One region of the Gordonia sp. L191 genome, then DNA from elsewhere that is predicted to be linked to it. Evidence: riboswitches for the same ligand, from Rfam matches in the RefSeq annotation. Region 1 holds a riboswitch; each other region holds the start of a gene.
The links. Region 1 has a riboswitch for cobalamin ahead of QNM97_RS15865 (FecCD family ABC transporter permease). Riboswitches for the same ligand answer to the same signal wherever they lie in the genome.
Positions count from the first base shown of each region.

Region 1 (4,816 bases):
TCGGGGTTGCGCTGCGCCGCGGCTTCCCACGACGTGGTGGTCCAGGAGTCGTTGAGATCGCCGAACACGTTGGTGCCGCCGGCCTCGTCGATGATCTGATCCGGAGCCGCGTTGCGCCCGGAGGTGAACGGGCTCGGGTCGGCGCTGTCGAAGAGGAACACCTTGGCCCGGGAGCCTGCCTGCGGCGCTCCGCGCCCGGCCTCGACGACCTGCGACTTGTACTGCGACACAAGGTCACCGGCGCGACGCTGCACGCCGAAGATCTCACCGAGATTGCTCATGTCGGCGTAGAGCGCATCGAAGGGCCGCATGATGCCGCGCGCGGTGCTGCCGGCCTGCCGGCACGCCTCGGTCAGCTGATACGGGACCGCACCGATGGTGCGAATCCAGTCCGGGGTGACTCCTGTGGACTCCTTGAATCCGTAGTTCCATCCCGCGAACACGAAGTCGGGCTTTGCGGCCGCGATGACCTCACGGGTGAAGGCGTCGCCGAGGTTCTTGGTCGATGCGAAGTCCGACTTCCACGGCGAGGACGCGATGTCACGTTCCTTGCCCGCATAGGTCGTGTAGCCGACCATCCGATCGGCGAGGCCGAGGGCGAACATGAACTCGGTGATGCCGGTGTCGTTGGTGAGCACGCGGTCCGGGACGCCGGGAACCGTCAGGGGCGCACCACAGTTGGTGACGGTCACCGAGGCCCCGGCGGACCTCTGTGACGGCGACGCCACATCGGCGCCGCATCCGGCGAGTGTCAGCAGTGCCGCGCAGACCAGCGCGAGCAGTGGGAGTCTTCTCATGGTTGCCTTTCATCGAAGAGGATCTGGGGGACGTCGAGTCGGGGATGCCGGACGATGTGGGCGTCGATGTCGAACCAGGCGCGCAGATTCGCGGGGACGAGCACCTGCACGGGAGTGCCGGTCCCGACGACGCGACCGTCGACGAGGGCGAGCAGCGTGTCGCAGAACTGGGCGGCGATGTTCAGATCGTGCAGCGCCGCGACCACGGTGACGCCGGAGTCCCGGGCTGCGGCCAGCACCGAGAACTGGTGTCGCACATCGAGATGGTTGGTCGGCTCGTCGAGCACCATCACCCGCGGCTGCTGGGCGAGTACCCGCGCGATCAGCACCCGTTGTGCCTCACCCCCGGACAGCGAGGTGAAGACACGGTCGGCGAGATGGCCCACTCCGGCGACACCCATGGCCTCCTCGACCGCCGCGGCGTCCCTCGCCCGGGATGTCCGCGCGATCGACCGATGCGGGAACCGACCGCTGGCGATCACCTCGGCTGCGGTGAAGTCGAAGTCCAGTGTGGAACTCTGGGTGAGCGCGGCGACCTGACGGGCGTTGTCGCGCATCGAGATCGCGGTGACGTCGACGCCGTCGACCTCGACGTGGCCGACGGTGGGGCGCTGGGCGCGATACAGACAACGCAGCAGTGTCGATTTCCCGCTGCCGTTGGGTCCGATCACGCCGAGAAAACTCCCCGGCGCGGCGGTGAAGGTCACCTCACGCAGCAGCGTCACCGAACCGATGTCGACGCCGACCCCGTGATACCCCGCTGTGGTCATGTTCCCGACCTCCGGTGGCCGTCAACCCGTTTCATCGATCGACCACGCTGCGCCGGCGGTGCATGAGGATCAGGAACATCGGCACCCCGACGGCGGCGGTGATCGCGCCCAGCGGCAGTTCCTGCGGCGGCACGGCGGTTCGGGCGACGAGATCTGCCGCGACGAGGAACACCGCGCCGATCAGCGGAGCGATCACCACGAGTCGGCGATGGTCGGCGCCGACGAGTAACCGCGCGACGTGGGGAACGACGAGCCCGACGAAGCCGATCGCCCCGCACACCGACACCATCACGCCGGTCATCAACGCCGACAACGCGAATGCCATGACGCGGAACCGCGACGCCGACAATCCGAGGGATGCGGCGACCTCGTCACCCATGGCGAGCGCATTGAGCGAGCGCGCCAGGCTCGCCACCGCGATCACCCCGCCGACGGTCACGACGCCCACGAGGACCGCCGAATACCAGCTGGCCGCGGCCAGACTGCCCAGGAGCCAGAACATCACGCTGCGCGCGGCGTCGCCGGTGGGTGCGAGAAACACCAGCACGGTGGTCAGTGCCGAGAAGCCGTAGCCCACCGCGGTACCGGTCAACACGAGGCGTAACGGTGTCAATCCACCTGCGCCGGAGGCCATCCCGAACACGATGAGGGTGGCGAGCAGAGCTCCGGCGAAGGCGGCGACCGGCATGGCGTAGAGCCCGATGCCCGACAGGACGCCGAAGAGCACCACGCTCGTGGCCCCCACCGATGCGCCGGACGAGATACCGAGGACGTAGGGGTCGGCGAGCGGGTTGCGCACCATCGCCTGCACGACCACTCCGACGACCGACAACCCGGCACCCACCACCGCTCCGGTGATCACGCGTGGTACCCGGGAATCGATGACGATCCAGTACGCGGCGGCGTCGTCGGCGGAGATCGGGCCGCCGGTCAGCGCGGCCCACACGAAGCGCGGCACGTCGGTACCACCGACGTCGGCGGTACCGAACGCCACACCGGCCCACGCCACCACGAACAGCGCGAGCACACCGAGCGCCGCGAACACGCCGACACGCGTCCAGGTCGGCGCGGCCGGGGTGGCCTGCGGTGAGGTGTGATCATCCACTGTGGCACGGTCTCTCGTCGGGCGGAAGACAGCCGCGCTCGACAGATCGGCGCACCGGCCATATCCCGCGAGGCAAGTGTCGACCACGGTTGCCCATGGCCACGGCGGCAGGTCTTCGGACTTCGGACCCGGCACCGAGATGCCACCTACCCGCGGCCGCTTCCCGGACCGTGAAGTCCAGTGCGAGGAGCCGCTGTCGTTTCCGTCACCGCTGCGGGGCAGCTCTGGATTCTCACCAGATTCCCTTTTCACCGACCGGCCCGTGTGGCCCGGTCGGAACCGACGCGCGCTGAGCGTAGCAGGCATCTCGCCGAGGCGTCGCCCAGGTCTTCACCCCCGCATCACCGAGTCGTGGCCGGTCGTCGTCCGTGACGACACCGTGCGGTGATCGCCTCGACGCATGCGCTCCCCCAACCACGCTCCGCTACGCGTCACCCCGGACAAGGTGCTGCGCGCCGGCACGTCCCGCCGTCGATTCCTCACCTGGACCGCGCTGGCCGCCGGGCTGGCCACCGCCCCCAGCCTGTTCGCCACCGACGCCGCCTCCGCTCCACGAGTCCGAGGTGCCGGCCACCCGTTCACCCTGGGAATCGCCTCCGGCGACCCACTCCCCGACGCTGTCATCCTGTGGACCAGGCTGGCGACCGACCCCCTCGCACCCGGGGCGGGTATGGGCCGAGACACCCACGATGTCGGCTGGGAAGTGGCCCGCGACGAACGGATGCGGATCGTCGTGGCGCGCGGGGTGACCCGCGCCGGCCCGGACACCGGGCACAGCGTGCACGTCGACGTCCGCGGCCTGACGCCGGGTACCGACTACTTCTACCGATTCCGCGCGCTCGGTGAAGTCTCCGAGGTCGGCCGGACCCGCACCGCGCAGCGCATCGGAACTCCCACCGGCGCACTGTCATTCGCCCTCGCCTCCTGTCAGGCCTGGGCCGACGGCCACTATCCGGCGTTCGGTGACCTGGCCCGCGAGGCCCCCGACGTGGTGTTTCATCTGGGCGACTACATCTACGAGAAGCCGATCCCGATGGGCGGCGGTGCACGCGATACCGCGGTGGTGCCGGCGTCGGCGTATCGCGAATGCCGTGACCTCGACGACTACCGCGAACGCTATGCCCTGTACAAACTCGACCCGAACCTGCAAGCGGCGCATCGGATGAGTCCGTTCATCACGATCTTCGATGACCACGAAGTCGACAACAACTGGGCCGCCGACATCCCCGAGGACGACCAACCCCTACCGCAGTTCCTGCTCCGCCGGGCTGCGGGCATGCGCGCCTGGTGGGAGAACACCGCCGTTCGGCTCGCCCCGCCCGGGCGCGGATTTCGTGCCTATCGTCGCTTCACGTTCGGCGATCTTGCTCAGTTCAGCGTCCTCGACACGCGTACTCACCGCAGCGATCAGGTCAACGGCGACAACGACACCGGGCAGAACGCGGCCACCGCCGACCCGCACCGCACCATCACCGGCGCAGCCCAGGAGCGATGGATACTCGACGGCCTCGCCGCGTCCGGCAGCCGATGGAACGTCCTGGCCCACCAGACGACGATCGCCGACCTCGCGCGCGAGCGTGACGGGGTCCGCGCGGTGAGCATGGACGGATGGAGCGGGTACGAGGCGTCGCGGACCCGTGTCCTCGAGGGCGCCCGCGAACGCCGAACCGCCAATCTCGTGTCGATCGTCGGCGACATCCACCGGAATGTGGTGTCGGAGTTGCGATCCACCTACACCCGACCTGCGCCCACGGTCGGTGTCGAGGTGGCGGGCACATCCATCAGCTCCGGCGGCGACGGTGCCGACAGTGACGAGTCCGATCGACAACTCAAGGCCGCCTCACCCCACGTACGATTCGGCAACGCCCAACGCGGATACGTACTGAACACGATCACCCACGACCGGTGGGAGGCGCGGTTCCGGGTCTGCCCGACCGTCAGCACCGCCGACGCCCGGCTCCACACCCGCGCAGTGGTGACCATTCCGGCCGGGCGCCCCGAGATCGAGGTTCTCTGAGCAGACCATCAGAGCACCTGTGCCCGCACCACATCTGCTGTGCGCTGCGCGATTCCGCGCACAGCAGCATCGGATGGCATCAGTGACGAGCGCTCGACAACCTGGACCAATGAGCGAACACAGAACT
Region 1 is NZ_CP125996.1:3,506,661-3,511,476, forward strand. It holds gene QNM97_RS15855 (ABC transporter substrate-binding protein) at 1-797, opposite strand, end outside; gene QNM97_RS15860 (ABC transporter ATP-binding protein) at 794-1,567, opposite strand; gene QNM97_RS15865 (FecCD family ABC transporter permease) at 1,599-2,672, opposite strand; cobalamin riboswitch at 2,762-2,971, opposite strand; gene QNM97_RS15870 (alkaline phosphatase D family protein) at 3,073-4,689, shown strand; gene QNM97_RS15875 (ClpP family protease) at 4,799-4,816, shown strand, end outside.

Region 2 (4,816 bases), 200 kb from region 1:
GCTGATCCCGATGGCCGCACTCGTCGCCGTGATGATCATGGTGTCGGTCGGCACCATGGACTGGCACAGCATCAACCCGACGACGTTGCGGCGCATGCCCAAGAGCGAAACGGTGGTCATGCTCGTCACCGTCGCCGTCACGGTGGCCACACACAACCTGGCCTACGGTGTCGTCGTCGGTGTGCTCACCGCGATGGTGCTCTTCGCGCGGCGGGTCGCCCACGTCACCGAGGTCGTCGTGGTGGATCACCCGGACCCCGACACGCGCGTCTATCAGGTGCGCGGAGAACTGTTCTTCGCGTCCAGCAACGACCTGGTCTACCAGTTCGATTACGTGGACGACCCGACGACCGTGATCATCGACATGAGTGCGTCACATGTCTGGGATGCGTCCACCGTCGCGGCACTCGACGCGATCGTCACCAAGTACGCGGCAAAGGGCAAGAGCGCCATTATCATCGGGTTGAACCCCGATAGTGCCGAACGGCTCGAGCGCCTCAGCGGGCACCTCGCGGGCGCTCACTGAGGCAGGCAAGGAGGGCGCGGGGAGGACCTGGGGCCGCACACCCGGGTCCTCCCGACCGGCCTCCGTACTCCGCGCAACCGACCGTCGGTCTCAGTTGGCCAGTGCGCGAGTGGCTTTGGCCGCCGAGACCAGATTCGTCAGCGCCGCGGTCACCTCGGTGGTGCCGCGAGTCTTGAGGCCACAGTCCGGATTCACCCACAGGCGCTGCGGCCCGACGGCATCGAGCGCCGCGCGCAACGACGATTCGATCTCGGTGACGTCGGGGACACGCGGTGAGTGGATGTCATACACACCCGGCCCGACGCCGTTGGCGAATCCGATGGCGTTGAGGTCGTCGAGGACCTCCATGCTCGACCGTGCCGCCTCGATCGAGGTGACATCGGCGTCGAGTTCGGCGATCGCACCGATGACCTCGCCGAACTCCGAGTAGCACAGATGGGTGTGGACCTGCGTGGCGTCGGCGACGCCCGAGGTGGCCAGCCGGAATGCCCGGACCGCCCAATCGAGGTACGCGGGTTTGTCGGCGTCCCGCAGTGGGAGCAGTTCACGCAGGGCCGGCTCGTCGACCTGGATGATGCCGATACCGATCCGCTCGAGATCGATCGCCTCGTCCCGGATCGCGAGGGCGATCTGGTCAGCCGAGTCGGACAGGGGCTGATCGTCACGCACGAACGACCACGCGAGAATCGTGACGGGTCCGGTGAGCATGCCCTTGACCGGCTTGCCGGTCAGCGACTGGGCGTAGGCGATCCAGTCGACGGTCATCGGCGCCGGGCGGGACACGTCGCCGAACAGGATCGGCGGACGCACGCACCGAGTCCCGTAGGACTGCACCCAGGCGTGGGCGGTGGCGAAGAAGCCGTCGAGCTGCTCGGCGAAATACTGCACCATGTCGTTGCGTTCGGGTTCGCCGTGGACGAGCACATCGAGCCCGATCTCCTCTTGCAGCGCAACCACATCGGCGATCTCCGCCCGCATCCGACGGATGTACTCGGCGTCGTCGATCGCACCGGAGCGCAGCGCGGCGCGCGCCAGTCGGATCGCCGAGGTCTGCGGGTAGGAGCCGATCGTCGTGGTGGGCAACGGCGGGAGATTCAGCCGCTCGGTCTGCGCAGCCGCGCGGGCCGAGGCATCGCCGCGCGTGCGTTCGGCGTCGGTGAGGGCGGCCAGACGCTCACGCACCGCCGGATCGTGCACGCGCGGATCGGATTCGCGGGTGGCCAATGCGGCGGCAGCGGCATCGAACGCGTCGGCCTGAGACGGCCGACCGTGGCGCAACGCCCCCGACAGGATCGCGACCTCGCGGTACTTCTCGGCCGCAAAGGCCAGCCAACCGCGCAGGTTGTCGTCGAGTTCGGTTTCGGGTTCGACGGAATACGGCACGTGCAGCGTCGAGCACGAGGTAGACACCGCCAACGACCCCGCCGACCCGAGCAGGGTGCCCAGGGTGGCCAGCGCTTTCTCGAGATCGGTTCGCCAGATGTTGCGCCCGTTGACCACGCCGGCGACGACGTGCATGTCGGCCAGTTCGGGAACGTCGGCCACCGTATCGACGGAGCCCTCGATCAGATCGACGGCCACCGCCTCGATACCGGTGCGCGCGAGGGCGCGCACGCTGTCGCGGGCGTCGCCGAAGTACGTGGCGACGCAGAGTGCCGGTCGTGAGTTCGCTTGCGCGAGGGTCGAGTACACCGATCCGGCCAGCGCGGGGAGGCGTTCTGCGGCATCGGTGACCAGGATCGGTTCGTCGATCTGTACCCACTCGACCCCGGCCGCGGCAAGACGGGCCAGCAGGTCGAGATACAGCGGCAGCAGCTCGTTGACGCGATCGAGCGGAGAGCCCTCGCCTGCGGTGTCGTGGGCGGATTTCGACAACGCGAGGAAGGTGATCGGCCCGATGACGACCGGGCGTGCGGTCACGCCGGCGGCCTGCGCCTCGGCCACCTCGGCGAGAACCTTCTCCGGGTGCAGGGAGAAGGCGGTGGCGTCACCGATCTCGGGCACGAGGTAGTGGTAGTTGGTGTCGAACCACTTGGTCATCTCCAGCGGTGTGACGTCGGCGGTGCCGCGGGCCGCCGCGAAGTAGCGGTCGAGGGGATCGGTGATGTGTGCGACCCGCTCGGGCAGGGCGCCGAGCAGCACGGCGGTGTCGAGCATCTGATCGTAGTAGGAGAAGGTGTTGACCGGAATCGAGTCGAGGCCGGCCGCCGTGAGCGCCGCGATGGTGTCGCGCCGCAGCCCGGCGGCCACGGTCTCGAGGCCGGCGGCGTCGATGCGCCCGGCCCAGTAGCTCTCGATCGCGCGCTTGAGCTCACGGTGTGGCCCGATGCGTGGTGTGCCGAGCACGGTGGCGGAAAACGGGGTCGTCCGTTGGGACATGGGTGGTGCACTCCTGCAATGGTTTCCGACGGTCCGTCGCCGTTGCAGGGCGTGCCGAAGGGACGCCGGAGAGAACGTGCACGGCATCCGCGCATCACCTGGCACTCGCTTCGACCTGCGCCCATTCCACGAGGCGACGAGCCACCGGCCGCGGCGCGGCCGGTACAGCAGGCAGGTCTTCGGACTCGTCGGCGGGCGACCATCAGGTCGCGGTCCTAGTGGCCGTCGCTTCCCGGACGCGTGCGTCCAGTGCTCGATGACGGCGGTCGTTCCGACATACCGCTGCGGGACAGTTCCGGATTCGCACCGGATTCCCTCTTACGACGCCGGACCCAGACGCGGGGCCTCCATGACATCGGAGGCCACGACGGACGGGGCGGCGAACCAACTGCACCGCCGAGCATAGAGGATGCCCCCGGATATCGGTGTGCGCGCCCGGTCAGCTACCGCGATAGGTGGAGTACGAGTACGGGCTCAGCAGCAGCGGGACGTGGTGATGCCGTTCGGGATCGTCGACGGTGAAGCAGATGTCGACCTCCGGGTAGAACCCCCGGATGTCGTTGTCGGCGAACCACTCTCCGGTGTCGAACACCAGATGGTAGATGCCGGGCACGAGCGGGTCGGTGTTCACCTGCGCGATGCGACCGTCGGAATCGGTGACGCCGGAGGCGACTTCGCCGCCCGCGGCATCCTGCAGGGAGACCCCGACGCCCACCGCGGGTGCACCGGAGACCGCGTCGAGGACATGGGTGGACAGACCGGTCATCTCGGTGGTTCGCTCCTCGTGGATCGCCTGCGCTTCTCAGTCGTCAACATACTCGATCGCCGGGGTGAGCATGCGCTGCAGTCGACTTCGGTTGATCTTGGCCAACTCCATCCGCAGCACCCTCCGCTCGGTCGCCGGGTCGTTGCGCATCCGCTCCTTGAGGATGGCCAGCAACTCCGCCGCGGGCCGCCCATTGGCGAAGACAAGGTACACGTGCCCGAACTTCTCGTCGTAGGCCTTGTTGAGCTCCTTGAGTTCGGCCAACACCGCCGGATCGGCGCCGGTCACCCCGGACTGCTCACGCGTGGAGGACGCGTTGTCCGGGCGGTCGCCGATCCGGGGGTGACCGGCCAGGGCCTCGTCGAGGTCGGCATCGGTGAGCTCGGCCAGGATGAGATCGGCATAGGAGAGCAATGCCTCGTCGTCGGAGAACGGTCGGGCCTTGGCCACACGCAGTGCCCAGATCGACGAACTACAACACTCGTAGAGCGTGCCGATGGCCTGCCGTTCGGTCAGCTCGTTGAAACTGGGCAACCCGCGCCAGTCGACTCGTCGCACGCCGATCAGCCTAGGAGAGTTCGGGCTGACGGCCGAATCGCACCGACGTCAGCGGGTTGGCATCGGCAACCAGATCGTCGAAGCGATAGTTGACGATCTTGGCGATCTCGATGAGTGCGAACGACTTCTCGGAGGTCTCCGAGTTGTCCATGCGGGACCAGCCGTTGCGCAGCACGCGGTCGTAACGCTCGGTCTCGCGGGCGCAGATCACCAACGGGAACCCGAAGTGCTCCCGATAGGCGGCAGCGAGATTCACGACGTTCTCGTGCTCGGTCTCCTCGAGGTGCGACAGACCCTTGTGGTCGACCGCGATCAGCTCGCCGGTTTCCTCGTCCTCGGCGCCGAGGTCGGGGAAGGCCTGGATGAGGTCGAGCTGTTGGGTGTCGCTGCCGGTCAGCATCGCCTCCTGGAAGGCGCTGCGCAGATCGTGGACATCGTCGAAAGGCCGCTGCTCCCAAGCCCTGTCGAGAACCCAGTCGACGCCCTGAACGACCTCGCCGAAGGTCTCGCGGAACTTCTCCCTGCTCATCGTGTTCACCTCGTCGAGCGTGATCGAGCCGCCCCCGGCGACGGCCGGTCCCTTGCTG
Region 2 is NZ_CP125996.1:3,309,090-3,313,905, reverse strand. It holds gene QNM97_RS14995 (SulP family inorganic anion transporter) at 1-526, shown strand, start outside; gene metE (5-methyltetrahydropteroyltriglutamate--homocysteine S-methyltransferase) at 617-2,905, opposite strand; cobalamin riboswitch at 3,059-3,269, opposite strand; gene uraH (hydroxyisourate hydrolase) at 3,345-3,671, opposite strand; gene uraD (2-oxo-4-hydroxy-4-carboxy-5-ureidoimidazoline decarboxylase) at 3,708-4,229, opposite strand; gene QNM97_RS14975 (solute carrier family 23 protein) at 4,240-4,816, opposite strand, start outside.
Region 2: it holds a riboswitch for cobalamin, as region 1 does, so the genes downstream of both, metE (5-methyltetrahydropteroyltriglutamate--homocysteine S-methyltransferase) here and QNM97_RS15865 (FecCD family ABC transporter permease) in region 1, are expected to answer to the same signal.

Region 3 (4,816 bases), 170 kb from region 1:
TGTCATCGGGGTCGATGGTGAACACCGCAGCGCCCGGCGGGTTGTCGTCGGTGTCGGGGAGTCGCACGATGATGCCGTCGTCGGAGGCGGTGACGGCGCCGTCGAGGCCGAGTGTTGTCTTCAGGCGCGCGGAGATGGCCGACGCCCACGGCGCATGGACACGTAAGCCGTACGGGGAGTGCAGGATCAGCCGCCAGTCGCCGAGTTCATCGCGGAACCGCTCGACGACCAGCGTGCGGTCGGTGGGCAGATGGGTGGTGGCCTCGCGCTGTTCGGCGATGAGCGCACCGAGGTTGTCGCGGGCGTAGGTGGTCAGACCGAGCTCGTCGGCGCGGCGATCGAGTTCGGCGGGATCGGCGATCTCACCGGTGAACCGGCCGATGGCGGCGCCGAGTTCGGCCGGCCTACCGACGGCGTCACCGATCCAGAACGGCAAGCGCCCCGGTTGCCCGAACGCCGGGGTGACCAACACACGGTCGTGGGTGATGTCCTCGATCCGCCAGCTGGTGGCTCCGAGCGCGAAGACGTCGCCGACGCGTGACTCGTAGACCATCTCCTCATCGAGTTCGCCCACCCGCGTTTGTTTCTCGCCGACCATGAACACACCGAACAACCCACGGTCCGGAATGGTGCCACCGGAGGTGACGGCGAGCCGCTGGGCGCCGCGACGTCCGATGAGCACGTTGCGTTCACGGTCCCAGGTGACGCGTGGACGCAGTTCGGCGAATTCGTCGGACGGGAATCGTCCGGAGATGAGATCGAGGGTCGCCTCGTACACGCCGCGGCCGAGCTCCCGATACGGTGCACTGCGGCGCACGACCTCGAACCATTCGTCGACGTGGAGTTCGTCGATCGAAGCTGCGGCGATGGTCTGCTGGGCCAGGACGTCGAGCGGGTTGGTGGGTACCCGCAGTTCCTCGATCTCACCCTGCCGCATGCGCGACACCGCCACGGTGCAGTGGATGAGGTCGGTGCGGTGTTTGGGGAACAGCACGCCCTGACTGATCTCGCCGACCTGGTGCCCCGCCCGGCCGATGCGTTGCAGACCGCTGGCCACCGACGGCGGCGCCTCGACCTGGACGACGAGATCCACTGCGCCCATGTCGATTCCGAGCTCAAGCGAACTGGTGGCCACCACACATCGCAACCGGCCGGTCTTGAGTTCGTCCTCGATCTCGGCGCGCTGCTCCTTGCTGACCGACCCGTGATGTGCCCGGGCCAGTAGGGTCGTGGCCGCCGAGGACGCGCCGCTACCCATCACCATGGCCGGAGCGCCCCCGGCGACCCGCGGGTTGGCTGCGGCGGGCACCGCGGCCTGCGAGCTGCGGGATTCGGCGATCTCGTTGAGCCGTGCGGTCAGTCGCTCGGCGAGGCGACGGGAGTTGGCGAACACGATGGTCGTGCGATTGGCCTCGATGAGATCGACGATCGCCGATTCGACGTAGGGCCACAGCGATCCCGCGGTCGGGGAGAACGCGTCGTCGAGATCCTCGGAACCAGGTGCGTCCGGGGGCGGCGGGATGTTGGCCATGTCTTCCACGGGCACGTCGACGCGAAGATCGAAGGTCTTGCTCGCGGGTGGACGCACGATCGTGCACGGCGCGGCACCGGTCAGGAAGCCCGCGACCACCTCGGGTGGGCGAACCGTCGCCGACAATCCGATGCGCTGTGCGGGCGTCTCCAACAACTCGTCGAGACGCTCGAGGGACAGCGCCAGATGGGTGCCGCGCTTGGTGCCGGCCACCGCATGGACCTCGTCGATGATCACGGCCTCGACGCCGGTCAGTGTCTCCCGCGCCGATGACGTCAGCATCAGGTACAGCGACTCCGGGGTGGTGATGAGGATGTCCGGGGGTGTGCGTACCAGGCTGCGGCGGGTCGCGGCGGGCGTGTCCCCGGATCGCAGGCCGACGGTGATCGCCGGCTCGGGATCGCCGAGTTCCTGCGACGCGCGGGTGATGCCGGTCAGCGGTGCACGCAGGTTGCGTTCGACGTCGACGGCGAGGGCCTTGAGCGGTGAGATGTAGACGACTCGGGTGCCGCGTGCCCGATCCGGGCGCGCCGCGAGCCGGTCGAGGGCCCACAGGAATGCCGAGAGGGTCTTGCCCGAACCGGTGGGGGCGATGACCAGCGTGTGGTTGCCGTCGGCGATCGAGGACCACGCCCCGGTCTGAGCGGCGGTCGGCTCGGCGAAGGTGCCGCTGAACCAGCGCCGCGTGGGCGCGGTGAAGCGATCGAGGACCGACGGCGAAGCCATTCACCCATCATCCATGCCCCCTCCGACAAATCGCAGTGGCGGTGTTCTGCTCGGTTTGTCCGATGGGTCGTGCCGGTCACATTTGCCGGGTATAGAGTTCTCGCCAGATGCTGACGGAAACCCGGTGTGAGTCCGGGACGGTCGCGCCACTGTGGGCCGGGTAGGGGAGTCACCCCGCCCGACGAGTCAGGATTCCGCCGAGCATCGATCCGACAAGCGCTGGGACGCGTCATCCCACGAAAGGACCTCCGAATGGTTGCAACCACCCACCAGAACAAGGCACGGGCCCTCGCGGTACCCGACCTCTCCGTCGCGTCGGCAGCCCTGTGGCTGACCGCCACCTTCATCCTCGCCGCGATGGCCTACTACTTCATCGGTTACGACCAAGGTGCCTGGTCGGTGTTCGGCAACGACACCCACATCCATGAATTCGTGCACGACTCCCGGCACTTCCTCGGCTTCCCCTGCCACTGATCGAACGAGCACGGGAGACAACCGAACATGGAGAAGAAATTCATCGGCGCCGGCCTGCTGTCAGGACTGGTCGCCGGGATCGTCGCCTACGTTTTCGCTCGGATCTTCATCGAGCCGCAGGTGGCCAAGGCCATCGACTACGAGGACGGACGCAGTGAGGCCGAAGAGGCCCTGATGACCGCGCACGGGCACGGCGGCCACGAGCACGGCGCCGAGGTGTTCACCCGCTCGGTGCAGGAGAACATCGGCGCGGGTGTGGGGACCATCGTGTTCGCGGTGTCGATGGGCGCGTTCTTCGCGATCGCGTTCACGATCCTGTGGACCTATCTGGCACATCACCGCGCCGGAGCCGACCCACGATGGGCTGCGGCCCTGATCGGGCTCCTGGGCTTCGTCGCGGTCTTCGGGGTGCCGTTCGTCGCGTATCCGGCCAACCCGCCGGCCGTCGGCGACGACGACACCATCGGTGCCCGGTCGACGGCGTATCTCACCCTCACGGTCATCTCGGTGGTCGCGGTGATCGCGGCGGTCGTGTTCGCGCTGTGGCTGCGGCAACGCTGGGGAGGGCTCGCGGCCACGCTGGCAGCCGCGATCGGCTACCTGGTGGTCGTGACCATCGCGATCGCGCTACTGCCAGAATTCCACGAGGTTCCCGAGCCGGTCATGAACGGCGACACGATCGTCTTTCCCGGATTCCCGGGCGCGGTGATCGGCGATTTCCGGGTGTACGTGATCGCCAATCAGGTGATCCTGTGGACCGTGCTGACGACGACCTTCGCGGGCATCATGAGCTGGCTGAGCCGGTCGGGCTCGTCTCAGCGGGCGGCGACGCCGGCTGCGGTGCACAGCTGATTTCTGTACTACCGTCCGCCTCGCGCACACGTGCGGGGCGGACGTGGTGCGTTCGTGGGTGAAGGCGGGATCAGGTCAGGATGCAGTCACCGCAGACGGCGCCCCGATCGCCGGTGACCCGATAGATCAAACAGCAACTGCGGCGGCGGAATCCCGGTCCCGCGCGTAACCGCCCGTCCTCGACACGGGGCTCGGCGAGAACATCGTCGGCCGCGGCGACGGCGAGAGCGCCGTGTTCGGGGCGCGCCGTCGCGATGAGTCGGGCGGCACTGTTGGTCGCCGAGGCGACGTTGCCCCACAGCGTTCGCCCACTCACCCCGAATCCGTCGCCGACGGCGTCGGTGAGTGCGCCGACGATTCCGTCGGCAAGGTTGGGCCCGACGTCGGTCGTGGCGGTGGTGACCGACAGCGGATACGGCCCGCCCAGTTCGTCCTGCCACCAGAGGTCCTCCGCCGCAACCGAGATCGGCGGTTCGTCGAGCGCGGCGACGGCGATCATCGGAGCGATGAGACGGGCGACGAGTCCGAGGTGGGTCACCGACGCGGCCACCCTCTGCTCGACGGGTGCCGCGGCGCCCGCCCCGAGTGCGGACCGCACGCGTTCCACCCGCGCCTCCAGCATGTGCGCGTCCTCGATGAGATCGGCCATTGTGAGCCATGGGGCATCACACCGCTGCCCGCGGGCATGCGTGCGGACGGCGAAGAAGGGGCCGAGGTCATCGAGAGTGGTCACTGCCGGATGAGCGTAGCCGCTCGCCGGACGGCGCGACGTGCACGAGCGACCGGCGCCCGACGTCCCGGAGATAAAGACACAACATTGTCGTTCTGTGTCTTGACGCTGATCGTGACGGCTGACACAGTTGAACTGAAACAAGTTCTCATGGCAGCCGACGGTGCTGTCCGATGATCCTGCGAGGTATCGATGTTCGAGTGGTCCGAAGAAGATCTGATGGTGCGCGACGCCTTGCGGGCATTCATCGACAAGGAGATCCGCCCGCACATCGACGAACTCGAGACCGGTCAGCTCCCGCCCTACGACATCACCCGAAAGCTGTTGTCCACCTTCGGTGTCGACGCGATGGCCAAGGATGCGCTGGAAAAGGAACTCGAGGCCGAGGCGGCCGGTGAGAAGCCCTCGGGCGGCGGTGGCGGAGCCGGCATGGCCGGATCGATGTTCATGATCGTCAACATCGAACTGGCCGGGGTTTGCCTCGGTCTCGTCGGCTCGATGGG
Region 3 is NZ_CP125996.1:3,340,167-3,344,982, reverse strand. It holds gene QNM97_RS15110 (ATP-dependent helicase) at 1-2,257, opposite strand, end outside; cobalamin riboswitch at 2,314-2,474, shown strand; gene QNM97_RS15105 (CbtB domain-containing protein) at 2,510-2,731, shown strand; gene QNM97_RS15100 (CbtA family protein) at 2,759-3,583, shown strand; gene QNM97_RS15095 ((2Fe-2S)-binding protein) at 3,654-4,316, opposite strand; gene QNM97_RS15090 (acyl-CoA dehydrogenase family protein) at 4,506-4,816, shown strand, end outside.
Region 3: it holds a riboswitch for cobalamin, as region 1 does, so the genes downstream of both, QNM97_RS15105 (CbtB domain-containing protein) here and QNM97_RS15865 (FecCD family ABC transporter permease) in region 1, are expected to answer to the same signal.